Regions from separate parts of the Proteus terrae subsp. cibarius genome, predicted to be linked through region 1. Evidence: predicted binding sites of a transcription regulator. Region 1 holds the regulator's gene; each other region holds the start of a gene.
The links. Region 1 encodes PurR, which represses purine synthesis genes. Its sites were predicted from a motif close to CANGCAAACGTTTGCNTG; they were not measured.
Positions count from the first base shown of each region.

Region 1 (8,353 bases):
GTTTATATGCGAGTACTTCATACCATGATCCGAGTGGGCGATTTGCAACGTTCTATCGACTTTTATACCAAGGTTTTAGGTATGCAACTTCTACGCACTAGCGAGAATGAGGAATATAAATACTCGTTAGCTTTTGTTGGTTATGGTGATGAAAGCACCGGTGCGGTTATCGAATTAACCTATAACTGGGGTGTAAACAGCTACGAAATGGGAACTGCTTTTGGGCATGTAGCATTAGGTGTTGATGATGTTGCTGCAACCTGCGAAGCCATTCGCCAAGCTGGCGGTAATGTTACCCGTGATGCAGGCCCAGTAAAAGGCGGCTCAACAATTATTGCTTTTGTTGAAGACCCTGATGGATACAAAATCGAGCTCATCGAAAACAAAAGTGCAAGTCACGCTCTAGGTAACTAATTTTTATTAAAACCAGAAAGATAACATGCTTATCTTTCTGGCCTTACTGATTATCAATTTCCGATACTCTATTTTTTGTCGGATAAGTACAACTTAATGCCTGATATAAATAATCCCAATAAGCTTTGTAACCGTTTTCGGGGTTACTACCCTGTTGTCATCGATGTTGAAACAGGTGGATTTAATGCGAAAACAGACGGTTTACTTGAAATCGCCGCTATTACATTAAAAATGGATGAACAAGGTTGGCTAAAACCAGACAACACATTACATTTTCATGTTGAACCCTTTGATGGGGCTAATCTAGAACCTGCAGCCTTAGAATTTACAGGTATTGATCCGACCAATCCTTTACGTGGTGCAGTCAGTGAATATGAAGCCTTTCATGCCATTTTTAAAATGGTACGTAAAGGAATGAAGGATGCTGATTGTAACCGCGCCATTATTGTAGCTCACAATGCAAATTTTGATCACAGCTTTGTTATGGCAGCCGCTGAGCGAGCTGGATTAAAACGTAATCCTTTTCACCCTTTTGCCACCTTTGATACAGCAGCTTTAAGCGGATTGGTATTAGGGCAGACAATTTTAGCGAAAGCCTGCATCACTGCTGGTATTCCCTTTGATAGCAAATTAGCACATGGCGCGTTATACGATACAAATCGCACATCATTACTTTTTTGTGAATTAGTTAACCGCTGGAAAAAGCTTGGTGGATGGCCATTACCTACACCTTAAAATCATGGTGTCTCTGGTACATTTATGAATAACAGAAAAAAGCCAGTTCAATGATGAACTGGCTTTTTTATTGAAGATCTCACTATCTTTATACGTTTCAATACCGAGACGATAAAAATGAATTACTGTGCTTCTTCTTCACCACGATATTTATCAGCAGTCTCTTTTAATAACTTCTGTAATTCACCACGCTGATACATTTCTAAAATAATGTCACATCCACCGACTAATTCACCATCTACCCATAATTGTGGGAAGGTTGGCCAGTGTGCATATTTTGGTAATTCTGCACGAATATCTGGGTTTTGCAGGATATCAACATACGCAAAACGCTCACCACAAGCAGAGATAGCTTGAACTGCCTGAGCAGAAAAACCACAACTTGGTAATTTTGGTGAACCTTTCATGTATAAAATAATTGGGTTTTCGTTGATCTGGCGTTCAATTTTTTCAATAGTCGTCATTTGTAAGTCCTTACAGCCTTTTATATTCGATATGCTTTATAGGGGAAAACATGAAAGAAGAATACCACTTTATATTAGAAACCTCTATATAAGTTTAATTATCGATATAAAACAACAGATTGGTACTAAACCACAGTACTATTGATGAGAAAATACACAATGAAACATAAAAAATAAATCAATACGTTACAGATGTTTATAAGTGTGTTTTATCTTGTTATTTCATCTCTTACTACCGACACAATCACTGAATAAAATGTTAGGAGAAATAAAAAGCCTCAATTAAGAGGCTGAGAGCATTTCAATTAAGAAAATTGCCAATGCTCGAATCGATTGGTTCAATTGAAATGACTTATTACTGTATGGTTCCGTTCTCTAAAAGGATCAAACAGCCCAGTGTATAAGTAATATCGCTTATTTCACCTTTTATTTTTGCAGTTTGTCCTTTCTTAATTTTAAGAACATTATCTTCTTCACTTGGTTTTAAAGTATATGAAGCACTGGCTTTATTATTAAATGAAATAGCAACAACTTTAGGTGGTGTTGGTTTATAGAGGTCATATCTGACTACTTCTTCTAAACTTGCGATAGTGGTCACTCTTCCTTCTAAAATAATCCACTTCCCTCTCCATTTTTTCTTCGCCGCAATCTCATTATCACTAAAATCCTTACATATTCCCGCATAAGTCGCTTCAGTTACTGGAGATTCCATTGATGGAACAATTTGGTTTACAGCACTATTAACTGAACGAATAGCCTCGTTTATTTTACACCCTGATAATAATGTGATCATAGATAATAATAACACCGTCTTCTTCATACAAATTCCTTTATAAAGTCAAAAAAAGATAGATAAAATATAAATTCAATAAGATAAAAATCTATTTTAATCAAATAAAACAACGCCCTTGCCTACATTATGGATAAATGTTTGACTCTTTCTAAATCGCTTAATATTTTGAGCTGACAGTATAGAACATAAAAAATAGTAATATAAGTTCTCGTTGTTTTATTTTAAATAAGAAAAATCCTGCCACCCTAAGCTTCCATAAATAAATAAATAAAAAATAAGATAGTCATATTTCGATTTGTTTTACCTATAAAATTAATTTTATTATTTTTATCTTGTGGTTTTAAAATATAATTTACTATTAAATCCAAGATTAAATATTTAATACATTCCTTTATTTGAATTATATTTAGCTATATATTCTTTTATATTTAAGAAGTAACAAGAGAAGAAATAACAATTTTCATCTCAAAATCAACACATTAATTTTCATAATCTATACATTAAGATAAAACGCTACCTTCTTAAAAGGATATAATGTATATAAATGGGTTTGTTATAAACCCTGATGAGTATTAACTATGGACATGATTTTACTGTTTCTTTTAGTGGGATGTATCACTGGCTTTTTTGCTGGGCTACTTGGCATAGGAGGCGGTGCAATCATTGTTCCGGTGGTTATGTATGTGGTCAGTCAACAAGCTATCCCAACAGATATGGTAATGAAAATTGCCTTATCTACCTCATTCTCTGTCATTATATTTTCTACAGCATCTTCAGCGTATTCCCATAACAAACATAAAGCTATTTTATGGCAGCAATTCCCTCTATTATCTCTCGGCACCCTCATTGGTATGTTCGTGGGAACATTTCTGGTACAAAAAATGTCAAACACGATATTACAAGTCGTGTTCTGTATTTTCATGGTATATACCATCTATGGGTTATTAACTAAAAAGAAAGAAGCAGAACGCATTGAAAATGTGAAAGATCCTACGGTTTCAAAGCCAGCCTTAACCATTGGTGGCTCTTTAATTGGCTTTATATCCAGCTTTATTGGTATTGCAGGTGGCACTATCACCATTCCTCTTTTAAGTCATTGGGGATTTAATACACGTAAATGTGTTGCAACCTCGTCTATGATTGGTGTCATAATTGCTTCTATAGGCACAATCATGGGTATTATCTATGGTTGGAATCAAACAAATATTGATAACTATTACTTCGGCTTTATCTATTTACCTGCCTTTATCGGAATAAGCATTACCAGCGTACTCTTCGCACCCATCGGTGTAAAAGTTGCTTATCGCCTACCAATTCCTAGAGTTCGCCAAATATTTGCATTATTTCTATTCTTAGTCGTCGTGAAAATGATGTATACGCTTATTATGGGATAATCGTGTGCTCTAAAAAATAATAGAATAGATGAGGGAAATAATTATTTTATTTTTCCTCATCTATTCCTATAAATAACAAATAAAACCAATGCAGTCTAAAATACAGCATATATCATAGCTAAAACAATTAGCTACAATATATTTATTTAGCATTAAAAACTGCTCCTTGTTGCCAATCAAGGACTGAAATTCCCATCTTATTTGCTAATTTAATAACAACAGGAAGAGCTTCATCTACTTTAGAGTAAACAAAACCAACGACTGGAATTTTGGTCATAAAATTATTGATTAAGGGCCCATCACACCATACGCTGTCATCTATTTCATCGTCAGGTAATTCACAAATACACGGATATAGATGAGAGATTTCTTGGTAAAAAAGCAACATTAATGGGCTTAACTCCTGAATATCTTCATCGTCATATTTTTCAAAATATTCACACGCTTTTTCAAAATCATTCGGGATGGGAAAATCAAATAGTGCTACGTTATAACTCATTTTAACTCCTACACTCTATTTGTATAAATTCAATATGAAATACGGTTGCTACAATAAATATACAAATTTCATTAAATCACATAAATAGAATAAAATTTATACTCCCCCCATTTTTACATCTCTTCTTACAAATGCGCTTTTGCTACTTTACGTGCAGGCAAGAGGGATATACTCTTATGAATATAATTAATCTATATGGCTTATAACTATAGATAAAAGATATTTAGCTGTTATTTCAGCAGATTTTTGTTAAAATAATTAGCAAAATAGTAACAACTTAGTGATTCATTTGCCTCATTCTATCAATTCAAATGATTTTGATTGAATGATTTCAGGCACAAAACCCGAAATAGATAGTTTAAAGGAGTACGCAATGTCTTTCGAATTACCAAAATTACCTTATGCGTTAGATGCTCTTGAGCCACACATCTCTAAAGAAACTTTAGAATATCACTACGGCAAACACCACCAGACCTATGTAACCAATTTAAATAATCTGGTTAAAGGTACTGATTTAGAAAGCAAATCTTTAGAAGAAATCATCAAATCTACTGATGGCGGTATCTTTAATAATGCTGCTCAAGTATGGAACCACACTTTCTACTGGAACTGCTTAGCACCAAATGCAGGTGGCGCACCAACAGGTAAAATTGCTGATGCTATCAACAAAGCATTTGGCTCTTTTGAAGAGTTCAAAAAGCAATTCAATGATGCTGCAGCTAAAAACTTCGGTTCAGGTTGGACTTGGTTAGTTAAAAAAGCTGACGGTTCAGTTGCAATTGTTAACACCTCTAATGCTGCAACTCCAGTTTCAGGGGCAGACAAACCACTGTTAACAGTAGACGTATGGGAACATGCTTACTACATCGACTACCGTAATGCACGTGTTAAATATTTAGAAGAGTTCTGGGCACTGGTTAACTGGTCATTTGTTGAAGCTAACCTGGCTTAATTGAGCTTGATAATCAAAGGTGAGTGATTGAGATTCATTTTTGGTGACAAAATAACAAAGGGCCTTGAGCCCTTTGTTATATTCAGATATTCGATAATCTATTATTTAAATTGATCGAATATTCTATAAAGCAGTGATTAGAACAACATAGTCGAAAATAAAACAATCATAACAAGCGCTGCTACTGCTGTACTCAAACCAAATTTCAGATCCGTATCCATCTATTTCTCCCTCAAAATGATTATAATACACATTTTTAACCATAACCTTGTCATGGTTAATTATTATCACATATCAAAATTTGCTAAAATAGCGACCAGTGCACAATTTATAACATTGATTAATACTTTCACTTTTGAGCTAGATCATACAAAATTCACAGCTAATCGCTAAATTATTGCCAGTGTTTGCCCTATGTATGACTATACTGGCAGTTAAACCATAAAATTAGATAAAAGAGACCAATGAAGGTCAGGAGTTTTCCACACCATGGCAACAATAAAAGACGTGGCAAAACGCGCAGGCGTATCAACCACGACTGTTTCTCATGTGATCAACAAAACACGTTTTGTTGCTGAGAACACACGGGCAGCAGTTTGGGCCGCTATAAAAGAATTAAATTATTCACCTAGTGCCGTTGCGCGTAGTTTAAAAGTCAATCACACCAAATCTATTGGCCTGTTAGCCACGTCCAGTGAAGCTCCTTACTTTGCTGAAGTGATTGAAGCTGTTGAAAATAGTTGTTACAGCAAAGGGTACACACTGATTTTATGTAATTCACATAATAACCTCGATAAACAAAAAGCCTATTTAGCGATGCTGGCACAAAAACGTGTTGATGGATTATTAGTCATGTGTTCTGAATATCCCGATCACCTTCTTACTCTTTTAGAGGGCTATCGCAATATTCCAATGGTTGTCATGGATTGGGGTAAAGCGCGTGGCGACTTTACAGATACCATTATCGATAACGCTTTCCATGGTGGTTATATTGCGGGTCGTTACCTTATTGAGCGAGGTCATCGTGATATTGGTATTATCCCAGGCCCATTAGAACGTAATACAGGTGGTGGCCGCTTACAAGGTTTCTTAAAAGCCATGGAAGAAGCCAAAATCACAGTCAAAGACGAATGGATTGTACAAGGCGACTTTGAGCCAGAATCTGGCTATAAAGCTATGTACCAAATGCTAAACCAAAAACATCGACCGACTGCTGTCTTTTGTGGTGGTGATGTGATGGCGATGGGTGCAATTTGTGCTGCGGATGAACTTGGCCTGCGTGTTCCTTTAGATATTTCTATTGTTGGCTATGACAATATTCGAAATGCACGCTATTTTACACCCGCACTAACAACCGTCCACCAGCCAAAAGAACGTCTAGGTCAAATGGCATTATCGATGTTGCTTGATCGTATCGTCAATAAACGCGAAGACGCCCAAACAATCGAAGTTCATCCACGATTAGTTGAGCGCCGTTCAGTTGCTGACGGTCCTTTTATCGACTACCGTCGTTAATTCATATTTATTTAGCTACCTGATTTCTAGCGAAGCCATTCCTCATTTAAGGTTTGGCTATCTCCAAGATAATCTAACAACCATGTCAAAGCAGGTGATTCACTTTTATCGACCCACGTCAGGCAGCATGGGCTGTCTGGCAATGGTTGTGCCAGTTGCAAAGTTACCAACTTACCTTGTTCAATTAAAGGTTCAGCACGGTGCCAAGGCACCATTCCAACGCATAATCCCGCTAACAAGCACTCAAGCCCCATATCCCATGTCGGAACAACCATTCTACGCTGATTATTGAGTGCCCATGTATCACGTTTTGGTAAACTGCGCGAGGTATCCTCTAAACATAAACTTGGATAAGGTCGCATTTCATCATCCGTTAGTGGATGTTGTGCTTTCACTAAAGGGTGATCAACATGGCAAACACAGCGCCAAGGCATAAATCCCATATCTCTAAAACTATAACGTTCACCGATTGGTGAGGCTCTTGTTGCACCAATGGCTAAATCAACACGACCATTAACTAAGGAGTCCCATACGCCATTAAACACTTCAGGGTAGACATACAGTTCTATATCCGGAAAATGGCGGTAGAAGTCGAGAATAAGTTGTTGTGTTCTTTCAGGTTTAACTATGCCATCAACTGCTATACTAAATTGACCGCGCCATCCATTAGAAACCTGTTGACAAAGGTGCCGAGTGTCATTCATTTTTTTGATAACAGACCGTGCTTCTTTGATGAAAATTTTACCTGCGTCGGTTAATTCCACATCACGATGACGGCGCTCAAACAAAGGAACGGCAAGCCATTCCTCTAATTGCCGAACAGTGTAACTAACGGCAGATGGCACTCTGTGCAATTCTTGAGCAGCCGAGCTAAAACTTCCTGTTCTTGCGACTGCATCAACAACTTCTAAAGAGTATTCTGACCACATAGAGTTTATTCCTTTGAAAATTTTTCACAGCATTAACCAAATATTCCCGTTTCACAAGTAAAATAGGTCTTAGTTACAATATATAAAATGTTCTACATCACATAGCATAGAAAATAAAATGAATTCTAAAACATCCACACAATCAAAAACACCTATGAGCTTTATGGTGTACCTAGCCGGTTTAAGTATGCTAGGTTACTTAGCTATTGATATGTACTTACCTGCATTTGGTATGATGCAACGTGAGCTCTCTATCAGCGAAGGTGCTATTAGTAATAGCTTAAGTATCTTTTTATTTGGCTTTGCTGTTGCTCAGTTACTTTGGGGACCACTTTCTGACAAAGTCGGTCGTAAACCTATTCTTCTTATTGGTTTAAGCCTTTTCTCTTTAGGCTGCCTTGGTATGCTGTGGGTTGAAAGTGCAACTGGCTTACTTGCTATGCGCTTCCTACAAGCTTTCGGCGTCTGCTCTGCTGCTGTTATTTGGCAAGCTCTTGTCATCGACCGTTTTGATGAATCTCGCGCTCAGCACGTTTTTGCTTTAATTATGCCACTGGTTGCATTATCACCAGCACTTGCTCCTTTAATTGGTGCTTCATTATTAAATCACGGTGGCTGGCGTATGATTTTTATGCTGTTAATGGCCGTAACGTTAGTT
Region 1 is NZ_CP047349.1:1,653,187-1,661,539, reverse strand. Features, by position in the region: gene gloA (lactoylglutathione lyase) at 7-414, shown strand; gene rnt (ribonuclease T) at 511-1,149, shown strand; gene GTH25_RS07770 (Grx4 family monothiol glutaredoxin) at 1,272-1,613, opposite strand; gene GTH25_RS07765 (OB-fold protein) at 1,969-2,433, opposite strand; gene GTH25_RS07760 (sulfite exporter TauE/SafE family protein) at 2,985-3,800, shown strand; gene GTH25_RS07755 (hypothetical protein) at 3,943-4,299, opposite strand; gene sodB (superoxide dismutase [Fe]) at 4,673-5,251, shown strand; gene cydH (cytochrome bd-I oxidase subunit CydH) at 5,389-5,472, opposite strand; gene purR (HTH-type transcriptional repressor PurR) at 5,741-6,766, shown strand; gene punR (DNA-binding transcriptional activator PunR) at 6,793-7,695, opposite strand; gene punC (purine nucleoside transporter PunC) at 7,814-8,353, shown strand, end outside.

Region 2 (8,353 bases), 1.9 Mb from region 1:
TAACTGCGCGGCTCCTTTTGTTGGGCCAAAGATGGTCAATCCCGCTTCTTTAAATGCATCTACAACACCAATAACCAGAGGTGCTTCAGGGCCCACGATAGTCAAATCAATTTTATTTTTGAGAGCAAATGCGACTAATGCAGGAATATCTGTTGCACTGATAGCGACATTCTCAACACCACTTTCTAATGCAGTGCCTGCATTACCAGGGGCAACAAAAACGTGTGTTGTAAGCGGCGACTGAACCGCTTTCCAGGCTAAAGCGTGTTCACGACCGCCATTACCAATAATCAAAATCTTCATATCAATACCTTATTAATGACGGAAGTGACGCATATTGGTGAAAATCATTGCGATGTTATGCTCATTTGCAGCTGCGATCACTTCATCATCACGAATTGAGCCACCAGGTTGAATAACACAAGTCACGCCGGCAAGTGCTGCTGCATCAATACCATCTCTAAATGGAAAAAATGCATCAGATGCCATTGCACAACCTGCAACTTCTAAACCTTCATCAGCAGCTTTAATACCTGCGATTTTTGCAGAATACACACGGCTCATTTGCCCTGCACCAATACCGACTGTCATATCGTTTTTAGCGTAAACAATGGCATTTGATTTTACGAATTTGGCGACTTTCCAGCAGAAGAGTGCATCTTTAAGTTCACGCTCACTAGGTTGACGTTGGGTGACCACTCTTAAGTTTTCTTCTTTTACCATACCTAAGTCACGATCTTGAACTAACAGCCCACCATTAACACGTTTGAAATCTAATGCTGGTTTGGCTTCTTGCCATTGACCACAAGCTAATACACGAACATTTGGTTTAGTTTCTAAAATTGGTAATGCATCATTATTAATAGAAGGCGCAATGATCACTTCAACAAACTGACGTTCGATGATGGCACTTGCTGTTTTTGCATCTAATGGGCGATTGAATGCGATAATGCCACCAAATGCAGAGGTTGGATCGGTTTTAAATGCATTGTCATATGCTTGTGCGAGCGTGTTCGCAATTGCAACACCGCAAGGGTTTGCATGTTTCACAATAACACATGCCGGCTCGGAAAATGATTTCACACATTCTAATGCTGCATCAGTATCAGCAATATTGTTATAAGAAAGTGCTTTGCCTTGTAATTGGTTTGCAGTGGCAATAGATGCTTCTTCTATATTCTCTTCTATATAGAAAGCTGCTTGCTGGTGAGCATTTTCACCATAACGCATATCTTGTTTCTTTATATAGTTCAGATTTAAGGTACGAGGGAAAGTACCTGATGGTTGTGAAGTATCACCATAATAAGGTGCAACCTTCTGGCCGAAGTAGTTAGCAATCATTCCGTCATAAGCAGCTGTGTGTTCAAAGGCTTTAATCGCCAAATCAAAGCGTGTATCTAAAGTAAGGCTATTTTCGTGATTATCCATTTCTTCAATCACTCTTTCATAGTCATTACTATTTACTACAATCGTAACGTCTTTATGATTTTTTGCCGCGGAGCGAACCATTGTTGGTCCACCAATATCGATATTCTCCACAGCATCTGCTAATGAACAATCTGGATGAGCTACTGTTTTAGCAAAAGGATAAAGATTTACGACGACCATATCGATAGGACGAATTTCATGTTCTTCCATAATTGCATCATCTTGTCCACGACGACCTAGGATCCCACCATGTACTTTAGGATGCAGTGTTTTCACTCTGCCATCCATCATTTCTGGAAAGCCTGTGTAGTCGGAGACTTCAATAACCGGTAAGCCAGCTTCTGCTAATAGACGTGCGGTTCCACCTGTAGATAAGAGTTCTACTTTTCTTTCAACAAGTGCTTTAGCAAATTCTAAAATACCTGCTTTATCAGACACACTTAAAAGTGCACGGCGGATAGGACGAAGATGTTGCATGAGTTTTATCCCTTGGGGTTGGTATAACGGTAGTAATGGTGAAGTTAAATCACATTAATACAGTGAGATTGTGTTTGCTTAACTAACATTTCAGAAGATGGACACAAAATCAATCTTACTTAATCGACCGTCATGATAACGCAAACGATTGCGTTTGACATGCTAATTTTATATAAAAAGGTGCTCTGTGGATAAAATTGTTGATAAGTGCGTATAAGTGGGTGTTTTGCTGTGGAATTAAGCAAACGATTTTTTTTCTTAAAAAAACTATTGCCAGCCTCAGAAAACTCCCTATAATGCGTCCTCGTTGTCACGGCAAACCACGCTAAGTGAGTTAGCCGAGAGAACGAAGAAAAAAGTGGAAGGCCTTGTAAATAAACGCTTGACACTGAATGAGGAAGATGTAGAATGCACCTCCTCGCAATAACGCAGAAGACCGGAAACGGCAGCGAATGTTGCACTGCTCTTTAACAAATTATCAGACAATCTGTGTGGGCACTCGCAGAGACGATATCTTCTAAAATATTAGATGTATCAAGTCTTGAAGAGTGAACAACAAAAGTAAATTCATTTATGAATAGCTAAGTTTTCGATTTCTTTGAGCATCAAACACTTTTAATTGAAGAGTTTGATCATGGCTCAGATTGAACGCTGGCGGCAGGCCTAACACATGCAAGTCGAGCGGTAACAGGAGAAAGCTTGCTTTCTTGCTGACGAGCGGCGGACGGGTGAGTAATGTATGGGGATCTGCCCGATAGAGGGGGATAACTACTGGAAACGGTGGCTAATACCGCATGACGTCTACGGACCAAAGCAGGGGCTCTTCGGACCTTGCGCTATCGGATGAACCCATATGGGATTAGCTAGTAGGTGGGGTAAAGGCTCACCTAGGCGACGATCTCTAGCTGGTCTGAGAGGATGATCAGCCACACTGGGACTGAGACACGGCCCAGACTCCTACGGGAGGCAGCAGTGGGGAATATTGCACAATGGGCGCAAGCCTGATGCAGCCATGCCGCGTGTATGAAGAAGGCCTTAGGGTTGTAAAGTACTTTCAGCGGGGAGGAAGGTGTTAAGATTAATACTCTTAGCAATTGACGTTACCCGCAGAAGAAGCACCGGCTAACTCCGTGCCAGCAGCCGCGGTAATACGGAGGGTGCAAGCGTTAATCGGAATTACTGGGCGTAAAGCGCACGCAGGCGGTCAATTAAGTCAGATGTGAAAGCCCCGAGCTTAACTTGGGAATTGCATCTGAAACTGGTTGGCTAGAGTCTTGTAGAGGGGGGTAGAATTCCACGTGTAGCGGTGAAATGCGTAGAGATGTGGAGGAATACCGGTGGCGAAGGCGGCCCCCTGGACAAAGACTGACGCTCAGGTGCGAAAGCGTGGGGAGCAAACAGGATTAGATACCCTGGTAGTCCACGCTGTAAACGATGTCGATTTAGAGGTTGTGGTCTTGAACCGTGGCTTCTGGAGCTAACGCGTTAAATCGACCGCCTGGGGAGTACGGCCGCAAGGTTAAAACTCAAATGAATTGACGGGGGCCCGCACAAGCGGTGGAGCATGTGGTTTAATTCGATGCAACGCGAAGAACCTTACCTACTCTTGACATCCAGCGAATCCTTTAGAGATAGAGGAGTGCCTTCGGGAACGCTGAGACAGGTGCTGCATGGCTGTCGTCAGCTCGTGTTGTGAAATGTTGGGTTAAGTCCCGCAACGAGCGCAACCCTTATCCTTTGTTGCCAGCGCGTGATGGCGGGAACTCAAAGGAGACTGCCGGTGATAAACCGGAGGAAGGTGGGGATGACGTCAAGTCATCATGGCCCTTACGAGTAGGGCTACACACGTGCTACAATGGCAGATACAAAGAGAAGCGACCTCGCGAGAGCAAGCGGAACTCATAAAGTCTGTCGTAGTCCGGATTGGAGTCTGCAACTCGACTCCATGAAGTCGGAATCGCTAGTAATCGTAGATCAGAATGCTACGGTGAATACGTTCCCGGGCCTTGTACACACCGCCCGTCACACCATGGGAGTGGGTTGCAAAAGAAGTAGGTAGCTTAACCTTCGGGAGGGCGCTTACCACTTTGTGATTCATGACTGGGGTGAAGTCGTAACAAGGTAACCGTAGGGGAACCTGCGGTTGGATCACCTCCTTACCTAAGAGATACGTGTTATGTGCAGTGCTCACACAGATTGTCTGATGAAGAACGAGCAGAAATACCGGTATAGGCTTGTAGCTCAGGTGGTTAGAGCGCACCCCTGATAAGGGTGAGGTCGGTGGTTCAAGTCCACTCAGGCCTACCAAATCGTATTGATACTGCGTTGTGAAATCACTCGTTTACTGATGTAAACTTCGTGACTTCACGCCTTGTCTCACTGCGATTGGCTCAATTCTTACTTAAAGGAACACTTCCAATAAGAAAGAAACCTGAGAAACAAAACGGTATTAAAGAATGCATTATGGGGCTATAGCTCAGCTGGGAGAGCGCCTGCCTTGCACGCAGGAGGTCAGCGGTTCGATCCCGCTTAGCTCCACCATAATCTCTTGAATATAAAACAATAATTCAGAGTATATTAGCAATAGTATACTGCGAATTATTTTGCTCTTTAACAATCTGGAACAAGCTGAAAAATTGAAAACAAATCAATATATCACCGAGGTATATTGATGAGTCTCTCAAAATCTCAAATCTGAAAATACTCTTCAGAAAGGATATGCGAGCAAAATGATTTCAAGGCGGACAGCGCACAGCAAGCGGAGCATACTTAAAGTATGTGAGCATTGCGAGCACTGCCCAACGTCGAAATCATGAAGCGTAGCAATCCGTTTTAGAAGACATCTTCGGGTTGTGAGGTTAAGCGAATAAGCGTACACGGTGGATGCCTAGGCAATCAGAGGCGATGAAGGACGTGCTAATCTGCGATAAGCGTCGGTAAGGTGATATGAACCGTTATACCCGACGATTTCCGAATGGGGAAACCCAATATCCAATGGATATTATCATTAACTGAATACATAGGTTAATGAAGCGAACCGGGAGAACTGAAACATCTCAGTACCCCGAGGAAAAGAAATCAACCGAGATTCCCCTAGTAGCGGCGAGCGAACGGGGAACAGCCCAGAGTCTTAATCAATAGCAGCATCAGGAGAACGGTCTGGAAAGTCCGGCAGTAAAGGGTGATAGCCCCGTATCCGAAGATGCTGTTATTGTGAACTCGACGAGTAGGGCGGGACACGTGTTATCCTGTCTGAATATGGGGGGACCATCCTCCAAGGCTAAATACTCCTGATTGACCGATAGTGAACCAGTACCGTGAGGGAAAGGCGAAAAGAACCCCGGCGAGGGGAGTGAAAAAGAACCTGAAACCGTGTACGTACAAGCAGTAGGAGCCCCATCACTCAAGTGCCTCGCACTGAGTGATTGGACAAACCACTCGAAAACAGCGCAGCGTTTACCTACAAAGTGGATTGATTTTTTCAAGCCGTCGCGCAGTGTACATAGAAGTACACGAGCAACGGAAGTTAAAAAATCGAGCCAGTTTGACAGTAAAAGCAAGCGGGACATTTGAGGATGGGGTGACTGCGTACCTTTTGTATAATGGGTCAGCGACTTATATTCTGTAGCAAGGTTAACCGTATAGGGGAGCCGTAGGGAAACCGAGTCTTAACTGGGCGAATGAGTTGCAGGGTATAGACCCGAAACCCGGTGATCTATCCATGGGCAGGTTGAAGGTTGGGTAACACTAACTGGAGGACCGAACCGACTAATGTTGAAAAATTAGCGGATGACTTGTGGATGGGGGTGAAAGGCCAATCAAACCGGGAGATAGCTGGTTCTCCCCGAAAGCTATTTAGGTAGCGCCTCGTGAATTCATCTTCGGGGGTAGAGCACTGTTTCGACTAGGGGGTCATCCCGACTTACCAACTCGATGCAAACTGCGAATACCGAAGAATGTTATCACGGGAGACACACGGCGGGTGCTAACGTCCGTCGTGAAGAGGGAAACAACCCAGACCGCCAGCTAAGGTCCCAAAGTCATGGTTAAGTGGGAAACGAAGTGGGAAGGCTCAGACAGCCAGGATGTTGGCTTAGAAGCAGCCATCATTTAAAGAAAGCGTAATAGCTCACTGGTCGAGTCGGCCCGCGCGGAAGATGTAACGGGGCTAAACCATGCACCGAAGCTGCGGCAGCGAACGTATCACTTAAATTTGTTTGAGTGAGACACGATTGACGGAACGAAGTGACGTCAATGCGTCCATGAAAGTCGAGGCGAAAGCCCGATAAGCGAATTTAAGGATACGTTCGTTGGGTAGGGGAGCGTTCTGTAAGCCTGCGAAGGTGTACTGTGAGGTATGCTGGAGGTATCAGAAGTGCGAATGCTGACATAAGTAACGATAATGCGGGTGAAAAACCCGCACGCCGGAAGACCAAGGGTTCCTGTCCAACGTTAATCGGGGCAGGGTGAGTCGACCCCTAAGGCGAGGCTGAAAAGCGTAGTCGATGGGAAACGGGTTAATATTCCCGTACTGGTGGTAACTGCGATGGGGGAACGGAGAAGGCTAGGTTGTCCGGGCGACGGTCGTCCCGGTTCAAGCATGTAGGCAGAGTGATTAGGCAAATCCGGTCACTTAATGCTGAGGTGTGATGACGAACCACTAAGGTGGTGAAGCAATTGATGCCCTGCTTCCAGGAAAAGCCTCTAAGCTTCAGGTTACCAACAATCGTACCCCAAACCGACACAGGTGGTCAGGTAGAGAATACTCAGGCGCTTGAGAGAACTCGGGTGAAGGAACTAGGCAAAATGGTGCCGTAACTTCGGGAGAAGGCACGCTGGCGGTAAGTGAAGTCCCTTGCGGACGGAGCCGAAGCCAGTCGAAGATACCAGCTGGCTGCAACTGTTTATTAAAAACACAGCACTGTGCAAACACGAAAGTGGACGTATACGGTGTGACGCCTGCCCGGTGCTGGAAGGTTAATTGATGGGGTTATCCTTAGGGAGAAGCTCTTGATCGAAGCCCCAGTAAACGGCGGCCGTAACTATAACGGTCCTAAGGTAGCGAAATTCCTTGTCGGGTAAGTTCCGACCTGCACGAATGGCGTAATGATGGCCAGGCTGTCTCCACCCGAGACTCAGTGAAATTGAACTCGCTGTGAAGATGCAGTGTACCCGCGGCAAGACGGAAAGACCCCGTGAACCTTTACTATAGCTTGACACTGAACATTGAGCCTTGATGTGTAGGATAGGTGGGAGACTATGAAGTGTGGACGCCAGTCTGCATGGAGTCAACCTTGAAATACCACCCTTTAACGTTTGATGTTCTAACCTAGGTCCATAATCTGGATCGGGGACCGTGTCTGGTGGGTAGTTTGACTGGGGCGGTCTCCTCCTAAAGAGTAACGGAGGAGCACGAAGGTTGGCTAAGCATGGTCGGACATCATGCGGTTAGTGCAAAGGCATAAGCCAGCTTGACTGTGAGAGTGACGGCTCGAGCAGGTACGAAAGTAGGTCTTAGTGATCCGGTGGTTCTGAATGGAAGGGCCATCGCTCAACGGATAAAAGGTACTCCGGGGATAACAGGCTGATACCGCCCAAGAGTTCATATCGACGGCGGTGTTTGGCACCTCGATGTCGGCTCATCACATCCTGGGGCTGAAGTAGGTCCCAAGGGTATGGCTGTTCGCCATTTAAAGTGGTACGCGAGCTGGGTTTAGAACGTCGTGAGACAGTTCGGTCCCTATCTGCCGTGGGCGTTGGAAGATTGAGAGGGGTTGCTCCTAGTACGAGAGGACCGGAGTGAACGCACCACTGGTGTTCGGGTTGTCATGCCAATGGCATTGCCCGGTAGCTAAGTGCGGAAGAGATAACCGCTGAAAGCATCTAAGCGGGAAACTTGCCTCGAGATGAGTCTTCCCTGTCACCTAGAGTGACCTAAAGGAACGTTTAAGACTAAGACGTTGATAGGCTGGGTGTGTAAGCGTAGCGATACGTTGAGCTAACCAGTACTAATGAACCGTGAGGCTTAACCTGACAACACCGAAGGTGTTTTGTCTGAGAGACGACAGTAGATGAAGTAAGCTTGTTTAAGATTGAACATTGCTGGTTATAGCGTAGAGATACAAAATAACGGGTAATTAGACAGAATTTGCTTGGCGGCCATAGCGCAGCGGACCCACCTGAATCCATGCCGAACTCAGAAGTGAAACGTTGTAGCGCCGATGGTAGTGTGGGGCCTCCCCATGTGAGAGTAGGGAACTGCCAGGCATTAAATAAGACGAGAAAGCCAACCCAATGGGTTGGCTTTTTTGCGTTTGGGGTTTTTATATAGCTTAAAAGTCTAAAAACACGAGTTGTTTGTTTTATATTGAGGCTGTTAATAGGATAATTGCTAAATAATACCTTGGCTCCAACGAGAAAATTGCTCAATCCCCATCCTGTTCAATAT
Region 2 is NZ_CP047349.1:3,563,807-3,572,159, reverse strand. Features, by position in the region: gene purD (phosphoribosylamine--glycine ligase) at 1-303, opposite strand, end outside; gene purH (bifunctional phosphoribosylaminoimidazolecarboxamide formyltransferase/IMP cyclohydrolase) at 316-1,905, opposite strand; rRNA gene GTH25_RS16355 (16S ribosomal RNA) at 2,522-4,064, shown strand; tRNA gene GTH25_RS16350 (tRNA-Ile) at 4,136-4,212, shown strand; tRNA gene GTH25_RS16345 (tRNA-Ala) at 4,371-4,446, shown strand; rRNA gene GTH25_RS16340 (23S ribosomal RNA) at 4,762-7,938, shown strand; rRNA gene rrf (5S ribosomal RNA) at 8,057-8,172, shown strand; gene idi (isopentenyl-diphosphate Delta-isomerase) at 8,297-8,353, opposite strand, start outside.
Region 2: purH (bifunctional phosphoribosylaminoimidazolecarboxamide formyltransferase/IMP cyclohydrolase) is a predicted target of PurR. The motif match lies at 2,043-2,060, and genes of this name have one in related genera.

Region 3 (8,353 bases), 1.3 Mb from region 1:
TCACTAAGCGTGAAAAAAATGGTGTTGTCAGACTCTTTTCATATTGCTGTGCAGCTTCATTAATCAACGCACTATTTTTTTGATGCGCGCTTTTATCTGTAATCACAATCCCTGAAACTTGATTAAGTAATTCAGCACTGACTGTATCATTAAGATTAACTGCAATAAATACGGGGAGTTGAAAGCCTGTTTGATGAATGCGATATAGTTCGCCAGACTCAATATCTGACAACGACAATACTACTGCTGACACTTGCGTTAAATTTGCATCAACAATATCAACAATTGGGCGTTCACAATAAAAATAGTGTGAAAGAGTAGGGTGACACGCCAACTTCATTTTTTTCATTATACTCGCATTTTTATCAATAGAAGAATTGGCGAACAATATACTTGGTTGTGAATGTGATTGAAATAAATTAAAAGATAAATTGATTTTTTTATGCATTTAAAATGCATAAATCAGTACATAGATAAGTGGGGGAATGGATAAGTTTATGAGAGAATAAACTTATCCATTTTGCATTATTGGGTAATTGGAGACGGTTTTTCGATATAGACCGTTTGAGATGGAAAGGCAAAATCAGCGCCATGTTTATGCACAATCTCAATTATCTTTAAATAGACTTCTTGCTGAGCTTCAAGCCACTGTGCCCATACCGTTGTTTTAGTAAAACAATACACCATGATATTGAGTGAAGAATCTGCAAACTGATTAAAATAGACTAACAACGTTTGTTGTGTATCGATTTTGTCATTTTGCATCAGCATGGTGCGAATATCTTCAACGATCACGCCAATTTTATCTGAATCTTCATAACGTAAACCGAGTTCAGTTTCAATACGTCGATTAGTCATTCTTCCGGGGTTTTCCACACTAATAGAGGAAAAAATTGAGTTAGGAATATAAAGTGGTCGATGATCAAACGTGATGATTTTGGTAATACGCCAGCCAATTTCAACTACTGTGCCTTCAATATTACGATCAGGAGATCGAACCCAATCACCAATATTAAAAGGACGATCGAAATAGAGCATGACACCCGAGAAAAGATTACTTAATACATCTTTACTTGCCATGCCAATGGCGATACCACCTAATCCGCCAAATGTCATTAAGCCGGATAAGCTCATACCAAAATGCTCACCGAACAATAAAATGATAATGACAAATAGAGTGATTTTAAATATACGAGAAATAATACGAGCAGAAGTAGGGTCACTACCTTTTTTAATCTGAGATTGTTCTAATCTATTAATAAGCAGAAAAAACTTACGCATTAAAACTAAGGCTATGCCGACGTAAGTAAAGAAGTTAATCATCCTAAAGGAGATAAAGTGAAGATTAAAATCGACTACAGCCATTTCACAATATTGGCTTAAGATAAGCACTAAACTACAAAGCAAGATAGCTTGACTGATATGAATAATAATATTTCTACGGCGTTTTTTCTTTTTATCATGAAAAAGAGATACGACGACAAAACCAACAAAACAGGCTAAAGCAATGCCAACACCTATTGAGTATTTTATTATTAATGCATCATTCATCAGCTTAATATCTCCTTAGAAAATGCGTTCTTATAATACGAAACTCACTATCTTGCTTATTTAATGGTTACTTTTCTTGCTCACTTGCATGCTGAAATTTAGGATAGACTGGTGGTTTCATAAACAGTGTTATCGCTAAAATCAGTAAAACAGGGATGGTTAAAATCAAGAACGCAGGTGTAAAACTACCTGAAATATCTTTGATTGCTCCAGCAAAGAAAGGTGCTAAACAAGCCAGTGTTGAAATTAAATTCATCACTGAAAACAGCTCAAGGTAAGGAGAGCGACCAAAATAGTTAGCAAGCAAAATACTTGATGCTAAAAACGTCATGCCATAACCGATACCGACACAAACCGTAAATAAGAGCAGGTAAACCCAAGAATTCGCCATACTTAGCGCGAGCAACCCAATGATAATAATACTTAAACTTGCGATAAGTAATTTTTTAGGTTCTAACCATTCACCAATAGCCCCACCTGCTAGGCGCGAGAAAGCATTAATAAATGCCATACTACTCAATAGTGTTGCGGCAATAGTTTCACCAAAACCATTTTCAATAATATGTGCAACAGCAAAACTATTGACCGTGATCCCACACCATAAAAAGGCCGTATAAGTCGCAGCAATAACATAAAATTGCCATGTTCTTAAAGCATGACGAGCCGTCCAAATCTCTTTAGTTTGATAGATACGTTTTGTGGTTTGAAGTTGGCTAATTTTTTTTGCGTGCTCTTGTTCTTTTGTGCCTTCGCGTAAAAATAAAATAGTGAGAAGAGTAACGAGAGTAAGTGTGATCGCTGAGATAAGCCAGTGCATTCGCCATGTATGCCATAAATGGGTTGCTAAAAAATAGATCCAAGGCCCAGCAACACCACCTAATCCACCAATGGTAAAATAAACACCAAAGGCAAAGGACTGTTTTTCAAATAAGCGGGAAATAACATAAGTACCAGGTACAGTAGCCAGTAGCGTAAAACCAATACCTAGCAGTGCAGTACCGAGAAAATAACGTGCAATGGTGTATGTTTCATAAAGAAAATAGAAACCGCTAACAAAAATGATTAATCCGATAAGTAGTGTAAGGCGAACACTTAATTTACGGATCAGCAATGTGGGTAAAAAACTCGCAAGACCGCAGGTTAATCCTAATAACGTAAAGCCAAGGCCTGCTTGAGTCCAGTTCCACTCTAGCTCGTTTATCATACTGGGAAGAACAACGCCTAAAGAAGTAAATGTGGTTGCGGTAGCTAAAAAATACACAAAGCCTAATAATATCAGCATACTCCACTGATAAACGGGCCCAAAAATCTCTTGCGTGGCTTGCATCCTGACTCCATCAAATGGGTGCAGTAACCTGAATAATCAGGAGAAAATAGCGAATAACAGACCTCTTTATCTAAGGTCTGTTCGTTTAAAGGCTATTATTCTCTAACTTTATGAGTCGGACTGCTAGCTTAATTTTTCTAAAGCCCATTTGATAGGGTACTGATAGGCATCATCAAGCATCAAGCTTAATGATTTGAGTGTCTCTTTCAGTGGTTGATTATCGCGATGTACAAGATTGAGATGACCCACTTTGCGGACAGGGCGAACTTCTTTTTCATACCAATGTAAATGAACTAATGGTAATGAAAGCCATTGAGGGTTGACATCAGTACCAATCAAATTAACCATTACTGCCGATTGGCAAACTTCAGGTTTTGGCATAGGTAAATCTAAAATTGCACGTAGATGTAACTCAAACTGGCTAATTGAGGCACCATTTTGTGTCCAATGACCACTGTTATGAACTCGAGGGGCTAATTCGTTAATAAGTAATTTATCACCAACGATAAAGCACTCCATCGCCATTACACCCACATAATTGAGCTTATTAAGGATGGCGGTCAGCATTTTTTCCGCTGATTGTTGTAGTTTTGATGCAGGCGTTGGTAATGCAACACTCATGCGTAAAATGCCATCTTGATGCAGGTTGTGAGTCAAAGGGTAGAAAACACAATTTCCGTTACTATCTCTCGCACCTACTAATGACACTTCACCTGAAAAAGGAATACCTTGCTCAACAATACACTCACCATAAATTTCAGCGGGTAATTGTTGTTCTTCACCGGGATGAATGCGCCATTGACCACGACCGTCATACCCACCAACACGGCGCTTCACAATAATAAAATCACCCAATTGAGCGAAGATATCAGACCATTGTGTTGGTGATGTTAATGGTTGCCAAGGTGCTGTTGCTAAACCTAGCTCATCAAGAAGTTGTTTTTGAGGCAATCTATCGGCAAGCAATGGGAAAATGTCACGGTTTACAAAGTTAGTATGACGTTCTAATTCTTTGGTGAGTGCGGTTTCAGGCCAGCGTTCAATTTCAGCTGTGATTATGCTTTTTTGATAGGGAACGGCTTCAGGCTCTGCATCTAATCCTACTGGATAAACTGCAATTCCTAAAGGCTCACCGGCTTGTCTTAGCATTCGCCCTAGTTGGCCATTTCCAAGAACACAAACTGGCTTCATAGTGCCTCCCTTGGATCAGGGTTATTTAAGACATCATCAGTTTGTGCTGTACGCCATGCTGTTAGTGCTTCAAAAATAGTAGGGGAGTGTAATGCTAAAATTTGAGCGGCTAATAAAGCCGCATTGGCGGCACCTGCTTTACCAATCGCTAAGGTTCCCACAGGAATACCTTTCGGCATTTGCACAATAGAGTAAAGGCTATCAACACCGCTTAATGCAGCACTTTGAACAGGAACACCTAATACAGGGACGAGTGTTTTTGCTGCGAGCATACCTGGTAAGTGGGCAGCACCGCCTGCTCCTGCAATAATGACATCAAAACCATTACTTTTGGCTTGTTCTGCAAAGCTAAATAACTTATCAGGGGTACGGTGTGCAGAGACAATCTCAACATGATAAGGAAGTTGTAGTGCGTCTAGTACATCAGTGGCATGAGACATTGTTGCCCAGTCACTTTTAGAACCCATTACAATAGCGATACGAGCGGAAGAGGTATTTAGACCAACTTGAGAAGACATTACTTAACTGCTCCTGTAAGCATAAACGGATATAGCCTAATAAACTGAGCATGATAGTATCACGCTAACACGCACAGGAAAACGTTTGCGTAAAGAAAAAAAAGCCTTTTTATGAAGAAAATAAGCAAAACAACTTAAAAGGGAAAATGAATAAGTTCTATTTTTTCAGCTGTCACTTTAAACATAGAACCTTCAGTATGCCAAGCACCTAATACACCACGATAATGTATTTTATCATCAATATTAACAGTATGAATTGCCGGGCGATGAGTATGACCATGGATCATCCATTCTGTATTGAAATGCTTAAAAGTATCAATCACAGCCTGCGGGTTAACATCCATGATGGCATCAGACTTATATTGATTTTCATGCTGGCTACGTGAACGCATTTTGTCAGCAATACGCAGTCGAATAAATAGAGGCAACAACAAGAATAAACGCTGAATAAATTTATTATGTACTTTTTTGCGGTAACGTTGATACGCTTCATCATCTGTACAAAGTGTATCACCATGCAAAATTAGGATGCGATGCTTCTCAATTTCGAGCACTTTTTCTTGTGGAAGTAAGGTGATACCACTCTCTTTTGCAAAACGAGAGCCAATTAAAAAATCACGGTTTCCATGAATAAAATAACAAGGTACTCCTGCATTTTTTAGCGTCATCAGAGCTTGAGCAATTTGTTGATGTAAAGGATTAGGATCATCATCACCTATCCAAAAATCAAAAAAATCACCTAAGATATAAAGTGCTTTTGCATGAATAGCTTGTTCTTTTAAAAAGCGAAGAAAACCGGCAGTGATTGCCGGTTCATGTTCACTTAAATGCAGGTCTGCAATAAAAAGCGTACACATAAAAAGTGAGGCTTATTCGCTAACCGTTACACTTTTAATGATGATATCTTCGCGAGGAACGTCTTGGTGGAAACCGCTACGGCCTGTAGAAACAGCTTTAATTTTATCAACAACGTCCATGCCTTCGACAACTTCAGCAAAGACACAATATCCCCAACCATTTGCATTTTCAGCACGGAAGTTTAAGAAATCGTTGTCTGCAACGTTGATAAAGAACTGAGCCGTAGCAGAATGTGGATCGTTCGTACGAGCCATTGCTAATGTACCGCGGTTGTTTGCTAGGCCATTGTTTGCTTCGTTTCTTACAGGTGCTTTGGTCGCTTTTTGGTTCATACCTGGTTCAAAGCCACCACCTTGGATCATAAAACCATTGATGACACGGTGGAAAATAGTGTTATCGTAGAATCCTTCTTTACAGTAGTCTAAAAAATTTTCTACGGTTGCAGGCGCTTTGTCTGCAAATGTATTAATCACGATATCGCCGTAATTGGTATGAAAAGTAACCATATTCAGATCCTAATATAATTTTAGCTTTACCCAGATTTGGGCATAAACAACAGTCCCGTTTTTATATCACAGTTGCCTAATTTAGTCAGTATGCATCTTTTTCTCGCTCTACTTTTTCTTGCCAAATAAATCAGTAATAGAAAGAAAAAACACTTTTCGCCAAAATTTAGCCAAATAATAGAAGTTTGATTGTTCACTATCAACGATTGAACAGTGAAAATAAGCGTTAAGCAGAGTAAGATAAAAGCCCTAATCTTGCGTTTGCTTTGACTGCAAGATCCAATATCCTTATTAATATCATGCTATAGTAGTTGTTATTTTCTTTTATATAAAAACGTAATAAACACGTACAGTTGAAAACGGGAACGTCCACTGATGCTAAAGATTTTTAATACTCTCACTCGCCAAAAAGAAGAATTTAAACCTATCCATGCAGGAAAAATAGGTATGTACGTGTGTGGCATCACTATTTATGACTTATGCCATATTGGTCATGGACGTACATTTGTGGCGTTTGACGCCATAACCCGTTATCTGCGTTACTTGGGATACGATGTTAACTATGTGCGCAACGTAACGGATGTAGATGATAAAATCATCAAACGTGCGATTGAAAATAATGAAACATGTGAGCAATTAACGACTCGTATGTTAGCTGAAATGCATAAAGATTTTGATGCATTAAATATTGCTCGCCCTGATTCAGAACCACGTGCAACACACCATATTGCTGAAATTATTGAATTAACAGAAGCATTAATTAAACGTGGGCATGCTTACGTTGCCGACAATGGCGATGTGATGTTTGCGATTGATACTGATCCTGATTATGGCTTACTTTCTCGCCAAGATTTAGAGCAACTACAAGCCGGTGCTCGTGTTGAAGTGGCTAACGTAAAACGCAATCCAATGGATTTCGTCTTATGGAAAATGTCTAAACCTGGTGAACCAAGCTGGGCGTCTCCATGGGGAGAAGGTCGCCCCGGTTGGCATATCGAATGTTCTGCGATGAATGGTAAAGAATTAGGACATCATTTTGATATTCATGGTGGCGGTTCAGACTTAATGTTCCCTCATCATGAAAATGAGATTGCACAGTCAACTTGTGCCCATGATGGCCCTTACGTTAATTACTGGATGCACTCGGGTATGGTGATGGTAGACAAAGAAAAAATGTCTAAATCACTTAATAACTTTTTTACTATTCGTGATGTATTGGCTTATTACGATGCTGAGACTGTGCGTTATTTCTTATTATCAGGCCATTATCGTAGTCAACTTAACTACACTGAAGAAAACTTAAAACAGGCTCGTACGGCATTAGAACGCCTCTATACTTCATTACGCGGCACTGATGCAGATGCACAACCTGTGGGTGGCGAAACGTTTGAAGCACAATTTATTGACGCAATGAACGATGATTTCAATACACCAGAAGCTTATTCAGTCTTGTTTGATTTAGCGCGTGAAGTGAATCGTCTAAAATCAGTTGATATGAATGCGGCAAATGGCTTAGCCGCAGTATTACGTAAACTGGCTAAAGTATTAGGGTTATTAGAGCAAGAACCTGAAAGTTTCTTACAAAGTAGTGCTAAAGCAGATGATGCTGGTGAAGTTGAAAAAATTGAATCGTTAATTCAACAGCGTAATGATGCTCGTAAAAATAAAGATTGGGCTGCAGCTGATGTCGCTCGTGACGCATTAACAGCGATGGGGATTGTTTTAGAAGATGGCCCTCAAGGAACAGTTTGGCGTCGTAATAATTAATACAATGATTGAGTAGTTACACTTAATACATGTTTAATATAAAAATATCGGATATTAAATATCCGATATTTTTTTGTCTGATGATTAATTTATTGACTAATAATACTCGTTTTTCTTTCGTTATCTTTTTGTTTATCTTCAAAATAAGAAATCACATTTTCAGAGAAAAAAAGCCGATGCGTTAAGATAACGATAATAGAAAAAACAACAAAGCTAATCTCTGACATATTTGTTAATGACATCGAAATACTAAGCATAAAAAAGAGCGAAATAGATAAACATACCCATGAAATTTTCAAAAAAGAGTAAGCATTTCTACTATTTCTAGCTAGTTTTATCCATGCTGTAACTTGCATTATCATTGTTATAACTAGACACAGCATGATGAAAAAACCCACTAGTATTGTTTGGCCACCACCCATTGCCATTGCTAATAAATAAATTGGCGCCCCAGCAACTAATATAAATAAACTGATACCTAAAAATAATACTGAAATAACTTGGATCCATAAAAGTACTATGGGCCTTTCCATAATTTCTCCTAAAAACAGAAATAAGTTTTTATTGGTTTTAGAATATCTTTGTTAAAATTTATTAAAGTGAAGTTTATCGGATAAATGGAAAAAATAAAGTTT
Region 3 is NZ_CP047349.1:2,903,899-2,912,251, reverse strand. Features, by position in the region: gene GTH25_RS13475 (ornithine decarboxylase) at 1-349, opposite strand, end outside; gene GTH25_RS13470 (mechanosensitive ion channel family protein) at 526-1,551, opposite strand; gene GTH25_RS13465 (MFS transporter) at 1,619-2,878, opposite strand; gene purK (5-(carboxyamino)imidazole ribonucleotide synthase) at 3,002-4,069, opposite strand; gene purE (5-(carboxyamino)imidazole ribonucleotide mutase) at 4,066-4,587, opposite strand; gene GTH25_RS13450 (UDP-2,3-diacylglucosamine diphosphatase) at 4,722-5,444, opposite strand; gene ppiB (peptidylprolyl isomerase B) at 5,457-5,951, opposite strand; gene cysS (cysteine--tRNA ligase) at 6,327-7,718, shown strand; gene GTH25_RS13435 (hypothetical protein) at 7,808-8,251, opposite strand.
Region 3: purE (5-(carboxyamino)imidazole ribonucleotide mutase) is a predicted target of PurR. The motif match lies at 4,662-4,679, and genes of this name have one in related genera.

Region 4 (8,353 bases), 1.3 Mb from region 1:
TTTCAGCAAATAATGCCTGATCGAGTAATAAATTTACCCAATCTGCAAATAATGCTTCATCCGTTAGCTCGGCTGTTTGCTTTACTAATGGGTGATTTGGATTCAGCTCAAAGTTATATTTCACTTCTGGCACTTCTTGTCCTGCAGCAGCAAACAATTTAGCCATTTGTGTTGTCATTTCATCAGCACTGGTTGTCACGATTGCTGGAGTATCTGTTAAACGATGCGTTAATTTCACATCTTTAACTTTATCTCCTAGCAAGGTTTTAATACGTTCGACGAACGGTGCTAATTGTTTATCTGTTTCTTCTTGCTCAGCCTGTTTCTCTTCATCAGCAAGTTTATCAAGAGATTCATCCGCTTTACTGACAGACTGGAATGATTTGCCATCAAACTCAGTCAGGTAATTCATCATCCACTCATCTATACGATCAGATAACAGCAGTACCTCGATACCTTTTTTGCGGAACAGCTCTAAATGAGGACTGTTTTTTGCTGCGGCATAGCTATCTGCGGTGATGTAGTAGATTTTTTCCTGACCATCGACCATACGACCAACATAATCTTCCAGAGAAACTGTTTGAGCATCACTATCGTTATGCGTTGATGCAAAACGTAGTAATTTAGCAATTGTTTCAATATTAGATGAGTCTTCTGCTGGGCCTTCTTTTAATACTAAGCCAAACTCTTTCCAGAATGCTTGATACTCTTCCGGCTTGTTTTCCGCCAGTTTTTGTAACATCTGTAATGCGCGTTTAGTTAATGCACTACGTAAGTTACGTGTCACTGAGCTGTCTTGTAAAATTTCACGAGAAACGTTTAGCGGTAAATCATTAGAATCCACTAACCCACGGATAAAACGCAGGTAATTAGGCATAAACTGCTCAGCTTCATCCATAATAAAGACACGCTGTACATACAGTTTTAAACCATGACGTTGTTCACGATTCCATAAATCCCAAGGCGCTTTTGAAGGCACATATAATAAGCTTGTATACTCTTGCTTACCTTCTACACGGTTATGTACCCAGCTTAATGGATCGGCAAAGTCATGAGAGATATGTTTATAAAACTCTTTATACTCTTCATCACTCACTTCAGCTTTGTTACGAGTCCAAAGGGCTTGCGCTTTATTAATTTTTTCCCATGTTACAGTGCCGTCCTCTTCATTTTTTGTTTCAATTTCAACAGGCAAAGAAATATGGTCGGAATATTTACTAATAATGCTACGTAGACGCCAATCATCTAAATACTCATCTTCACCTTCACGTAAATGAAGCGTAATCTCAGTACCGCGATCTGCTTTTTCAATATCAGCAACGGTGTAATCACCTTCGCCTTCAGACTCCCAAAAAACACCTTTATCTGCACTTTCGCCAGCTGCACGAGTGCGTACTGTCACTTTATCTGCAACGATAAACGCAGAATAGAATCCGACACCAAACTGACCAATTAGTTGGCTATCTTTAGCTTGATCTTGCCCGATAGATTCTAAGAATGATTTGGTACCTGATTTTGCAATAGTACCGAGGTTATCAATGACTTCATCGCGAGTCATACCAATACCATTATCACTGATAGTCAGAGTACGAGCTTCTTTATCAGTGGAAATGCGCACATGCAACTCACCATTATTCTCATAAAGCGCTGCATCTGATAATGCACGGAAACGCAATTTATCAGCCGCATCTGATGCGTTCGAAATCAATTCGCGAAGGAAAATTTCTTTATTGGAGTAAAGAGAATGGATCATTAATTGAAGAAGTTGTTTAACTTCTGACTGAAATCCTCTTGTTTCCTGACCTTTCATACTCATTTTTACCTCAATTAATCCTAATTTGGCGAAAAAAATCAATATGAGTAAAAAGTGGGGATAGTTAAGCTAGTTTCAAGGGTCGAGTAAAAAATTAAGCGAATAAAAGTGATTAAGCACCTTATATGATTAAATTTTGAGCCCAAACAACATCCTTGTGTGTTTTATTACATAATAGTATTGTTTGGGCTTATCATTCTGAAAGCTTTATTAAAGAAGGAACCTTAACGGTAATCGCTATTTTTGGGCATCATTTACAATGATAGCGTTAGCACCTGCGTTTGCTTCATCTAATGCATGTTTTATTGTATCTGCATGAGCGAGTACAACACCTAAACGGCGAGTGCCGGCAATTTCAGGTTTAGCAAAAAGGCGAATTTGGCGATCCGCCTTCAACGCTTTTTCAATACCAGAATAAACGATATTTGTACTATAAAGCTCCGGTAAAATAACAGCTGATGCACAAGGGCCTAATTGGCGAATACCACCAATGGGATAACCTAAAAAAGCACGAACATGAAGCGCGAACTCTGATAAGTCTTGAGAGATTAATGTCACGAGCCCTGTATCATGAGGACGAGGGGAAACTTCATTAAAGAATACCTCATCACCTTGAACAAATAACTCGACACCAAATAAGCCATAGCCCCCTAAGTTCTCAACCACTTTACTCGCAATATGTTCTGCTTTAGCAAGTGCGATATCACTCATCTTTTGAGGTTGCCACGAACTTCGATAATCCCCTTTTTCTTGTCGATGACCAATAGGGGCACAAAAATGGATACCGTCAACAGCATGAATAGTCAGTAAAGTGATCTCAAAATCAAACGGGATCATTTTTTCAACAATAACGCGTCCTTTTCCTGCTCTCCCACCCTCTTGCGAGTAAGTCCAAGCCTGATCCAAATCGTTTTCATTACGAATAACACTTTGCCCTTTTCCGGATGAACTCATGACGGGTTTTACAATACAAGGGAAGCCTATTTCTAAAGCGGCTTTTTTAAAACTCACTTCATCATCAACAAATTGATAGTTTGATGTAGGTAAATGTAATGTTTCTGAGGCTAATCGACGAATGCCTTCTCTATCCATCGTCAGCTTTACCGCACGAGCGCAAGGAACAACTTTTTGCCCCGCCTGTTCTAATTCAACCAGTAACGTTGTTGCAATAGCTTCAATTTCTGGAACGATAAAATCAGGTCGCTCTTGTTCAATAACTTGCTTTAATGCATCACTATCAAGCATATTTACAACATGATGGCGATGAGCAACATGCATAGCAGGAGCATTCAGATAGCGATCAACAGCAATCACTTCAATGCCTAAGCGTTGGCATTCAATCGCGACTTCTTTGCCTAATTCACCAGCACCCAATAACATCACTTTTGTTGCATTTGCTGTAAGAGCCGTACCCAGCACTGTCATTTTTTATCCTCACCATTAATAAAAACACAATTACGCAAACGATTGCTTTTCGTATAGCATAGCGGATTTAACTTGATAGAAAAATAGCCAGACAAAAAAATAATCAAACAGGGAAATAATACAATTACACCGTTTGGCTACGTTTTCCTTTTTGGATTTTTAGATAATTCAGGCGTTTTCGGATAAGTGCTAAGATACAACATAAAAGCCCTAACCAAATTAGAGAGAAACTCACGCCTTTTACTTCATCAAAAGCTTCATGGAATAAGAAAACAGCCAGTAAAAATTGAATAGTAGGCTCAATATATTGAGCTAATCCAATTACAGTTAATGTGGTTCGTTTGACTGCAGCGGTAAAGAACAATAACGGAAGTATAGTGACTGGTGCGGTTAGAATATAATAAAAACGAGTCAGATTATCTGCAGAAGGTAGTGCGCTTTTATCTGTTATAAACAACCAAATAGTAGCGCCTATTGCTAATGGCATTAACCAAAGTGTTTCCATAAATAAAGAGGTGATCACATCAAAACGAATAAACTTACGGATTAAGCCATATACAGCAAATGCGCCCCCCATCATGATAGCCAATACAGGTAATTCACCGTACATCCACAATTGATAGCCTACACCCGCACAAATTAAGGTAACAGCCCATTTTTCTGCTGAATTAAGCTTTTCTTTAAGAAATATCACACCTAATAAAATAGAGAAAAGCGGATTAATAAAATACCCCAAGCTAGCTTCTAATACTTGTTGATGTGTTAACGCATAAGTAAACGTACACCAAGAAACAGCCATAGCCATTGAGCTAAATAGACACATAAAAACAGAGCGCTTATCTTGTAAAACCGCGCGCCATCGTGTTCTATTTTTAATAAAGAGTCGTACGAGTAATAAAAGAGGGATAGACCAGATCAAACGCTGAGCCAACATCTCTAATGGTTGTGCTCCGGGTAACAGCCGATAAAACAGAGGGGTTATTCCCCAAAGAATATAAGAAAAAATGGCTAATACCGCGCCCGATTGAGCCCACATTTAATGTTCCATCAATAAAAGTCAATAAGATTTAATATCATACGCTTAAAACAGACAGAACAATATGATCAGCATCGCTGATTGATCAAACATCAATACAACCAAATAGACGGGATAAAAAAATCTCCATAAATAACCACTCCGAGAAAAGTAGTTATAAATGGAGAATAGGAAAATACCATTAAGGGAAAACCGTGGTAAAAACCACAACCAGAAAAAAATGGGTAAATTGTTAGAAAATCTCCCTAACATGTAAAGGTGGCTGTTGCTGAACAAAATCATGTAATTTTTTACGACTTGGTGCCGCAGCTATCGCCCCTTTTTGAGTGGTGGCTAAAGCACCACAAGCAGCTGCTTGTGTTACTATTTTTGATAGATATTGCTCATCTTCAGCAAAACCATATTCAGCAAGCGCGGCTAACAAACCGGACATAAAGGCATCACCGGCACCTGTTGTATCAATGCATTCAACAGTAAAGGCACTAAATGCAACTTGAGTATTTGGTGTTAAAACCAAACAGCCTTTAGAGCCTTGAGTGATCACTTTTAAACGAGCGGGATAACTTTCTAATTTTTTAAGTGCATTATTCAATGTCACTTCTTGTGTCATCCACGTGAGCTCATCTTCTGATAATTTTAATATGTCTGCTTTATGCGCATAATTATCGATAATTTCACGCATTTCTTCATGATCACGCCACATTTGAGGTCGTAAATTAATATCAAAACTCAATAGTGAATCACTTTCTTTAATGCTTTTGATTGCACAATCTAAGGTCGAGCGACAAATAGGATTCACCAATGCTAAGGAGCAAAAATGCAAAATATCTTTTTCGAATGCAGGTAAAGATTTTTCTGTTAAAAATTGATCAGCAGACTCTGCAACTAAGAAAGTAAAATCACGCTCACCATTTTCTTGTAAAGAGACAAGTACAGTACTGGTACGGTGAAACTCATCAAATTCCATTGCACGAGTATCGACACCCAGATCAAACAGTGTTTTTTGCATAAAATGGCCGAACGCATCTTCACCTACACGTCCAATAAAACCACTTTGTTGACCAAGCTTGGCAACGCCTGCAGCAACATTGACTGGCGCACCACCAGCACATGCTTCATATTGCATGTTTTGCAATGGGATCAAGTCAACAACAGCGTCACCTAAAGACCAGACTTTCATAATCTCTCCTGAAGATAAGCAATTATTTTTCTTAACTATATTCTGTTTTTATGGCTATTCATAACGAATAAATCAAGATATTGCTCGTAAATCCACACTGATAACGTTAACATAATGAGATAATATGATAAAGTCAATCTCATACATCGTATTTTTTTTACTCAACATGTTATCGTTAACAATAAGAGTAATAGTGTGATTACATCTGTTCTTTACCCTTTCTATGCTCTTAAAAACACACTAATAACTCTGATATATAATAAGGATAATGATATGAAACACCGCTTAGAACAATCAACAAAAGCCTTAAGTACTTTGATTGAAAAACGAGGCAATAAATTTTATCCCCAGTTTCATTTGGCCGCACCTGCGGGTTGGTTAAATGATCCTAATGGTCTTATTTATCATGATGGTTTATATCATGCCTTTTATCAGCATCACCCTTATTCTCAAGATTGGGGGCCAATGCATTGGGGACATGCCACAAGTACAGATATGATCCACTGGCAACATCAACCTATTGCGTTAGCACCAGGGGATGACTACGACAAAAGTGGTTGTTTCTCAGGATCAGCAATTAGTCATGAAGGCAAGCTCTATCTTTTCTATACAGGACACAACTGGTTAGCAGACGAAGGTGATGATAGCCAAATCTATGAAGCGCAATGTGTTGCTATCAGTGAAGATGGCATTCATTTTGAGAAAAAAGGGATCGTCTTAGAACCCCCTAAAGGTTATATGCATTTTCGTGATCCTAAAGTTTGGTATCAAGAAGGCAAATGGTGGATGGTTGTTGGTGCTCGTGATGAAAAAGATCAAGGACAAGTTCTGCTCTTCTCTAGCGACACCTTATTTGTGGAAGGCCAGCAGTGGAACAACGATTACACTGTTTTAGGGAAAACGGATGATAAAAATGTCTATATGTGGGAGTGCCCTGATTTCTTCCCTATTAGCCAAGAAAACGAATTTGCAATCGTCTTCTCACCACAAGGAAAACGAGCCGAAGGATATCAATATCGCAATCTCTTTCAATCAGGTGCATTAATCGGTAAATGGGCACCAAATCAGCCCTTTAAACTACAAGGACACTTTATTGAACTTGATAATGGCCATGACTATTATGCGCCACAATCATTTACAACACCGGATGGTCGTCGCGTTTCTATGGGATGGATGGATATGTGGAATTCGCCCATGCCTTCAAAATCCGAATTTTGGTCTGGCTGTTTTACACTCCCTCGTGAAATCACTTTTGATAAATCCAAAAATCGCTTACGCATGATCCCCGTTAAAGAAGTCGAATCATTACGCCAAGAAAAACAGACTATCCAACCATTAACACTCAGTAATCAATCCATAGAACTAATCAATAATACTTCAGCTATCGAACTCAACTTAACGTTATCTTTAGACAGCCTCGCTGAAAAATTTGGCCTATGGCTAGGCGAAGGGCTTGAGCTCTTTGTTGATAATCAATCACACCGTTTAGTTCTTAATCGTCATTATCCTCAGCACAATATAAGTGGCGCTCGAAGTATTCCATTACCTGAAGGTTGTGAATTGAATTTACGTATTTTTATTGATCGCTCATCAATTGAAATCTTTGTAAACAAAGGCGAATTCACCTTTAGCAGCCGATATTATGATCAACAAGATATTCAAACTTTACGTCTTTTCGCCATTAATGGTGATGCAACATTAATTAATGGTGAATATTGGCAGTTAAATAGTATTTACTGATATTGATAAGATAAGTAAGACGTGAGTCTTTAAATAGACTCACGTTCAACTAATTGGCAAGGTACGTATACCGTATCTCTATGGTTCCGTTCTTGAATGATATGCAACGTTGCTTCTTTACCTAATTCATAATGAGGCAATTGTACCGTTGTTAATGGTGGATAAAACAACTCTCCTGTACCAATCATATTGTCGTATCCCAAAACAGCCACTTGCTCTGGAATGCGTAACCCCATAGAAAGTAAAACTTGATACGCTAGAAATGCAATACGGTCATTACCACAAATGAGAATATCAAAATCTGCTTTTTGCTGAATACAATGCTTTTTCAATATTTCAATCACATCACGGTAATGTTCATCTCCAAACATCATCGTATATTGTTGTAGATCCGACAATGGTAACCCCGCCTCTTGCCAAGCATCCTCAACAGCTTTACGACGAATAGGGCCTGCTACAGACTCTTCAGGTATATAGAAGCACAAAGGGCGACGATACCCCTTTTCGATGACTTTTTTCATCGCAAAATACTGCCCATGATAATCATCGGGAATATAAGTTGGAAAAGTGTGCGTTTTATCCAAACAGTTTGCTAACACTAAATTCTTATCAAGCAACTTTTCATGCACGGTGATTTCACGCAACCCCATCGTGGTATAAATAATACCATCTGGACGTTGAGCCAAAAGTTGCCAAATGGCATTTTCATAACAATCTTGTGCAGTCAAATTGACAACAAATGAACTCCAGCCAAATTCTCTTGCAGTTTGTTCTATGGATAAAATCATTTCCACAGAAAATGGTGTCGTTGCGGTATCAATTGCCAGAACACCAATTGATGATACTTTTGTTCCTTGACCACGAATTTTTCGTGCAGAATAATCTGGAACATAGTTAAGTTGATCAATCGCATTTTGGACTTGTTTCAGTGTTTCTGGTTTTAATAACTCAGGGTTATTAATCGCTCTTGAGACTGTCATCAAAGAAACGGATGCAAGTCGAGCTACATCTTTCAGTGACGCCATAGCATTGGCTCGATTGGTTTATTAAAAAGGAACGATAGAAATAAAGTGCTATTTTACAAGAAGTAAAGTCAAAAAGCCACAAAGGGAATTGTATTGTAACTAAATGCAACTATTAATTGCCTCATAGATAGAGG
Region 4 is NZ_CP047349.1:2,937,962-2,946,314, forward strand. Features, by position in the region: gene htpG (molecular chaperone HtpG) at 1-1,816, opposite strand, end outside; gene purT (formate-dependent phosphoribosylglycinamide formyltransferase) at 2,051-3,238, opposite strand; gene rarD (EamA family transporter RarD) at 3,363-4,274, opposite strand; gene GTH25_RS13590 (PfkB family carbohydrate kinase) at 4,507-5,454, opposite strand; gene GTH25_RS13595 (glycoside hydrolase family 32 protein) at 5,728-7,194, shown strand; gene GTH25_RS13600 (LacI family DNA-binding transcriptional regulator) at 7,224-8,219, opposite strand.
Region 4: purT (formate-dependent phosphoribosylglycinamide formyltransferase) is a predicted target of PurR. The motif match lies at 3,270-3,287, and genes of this name have one in related genera.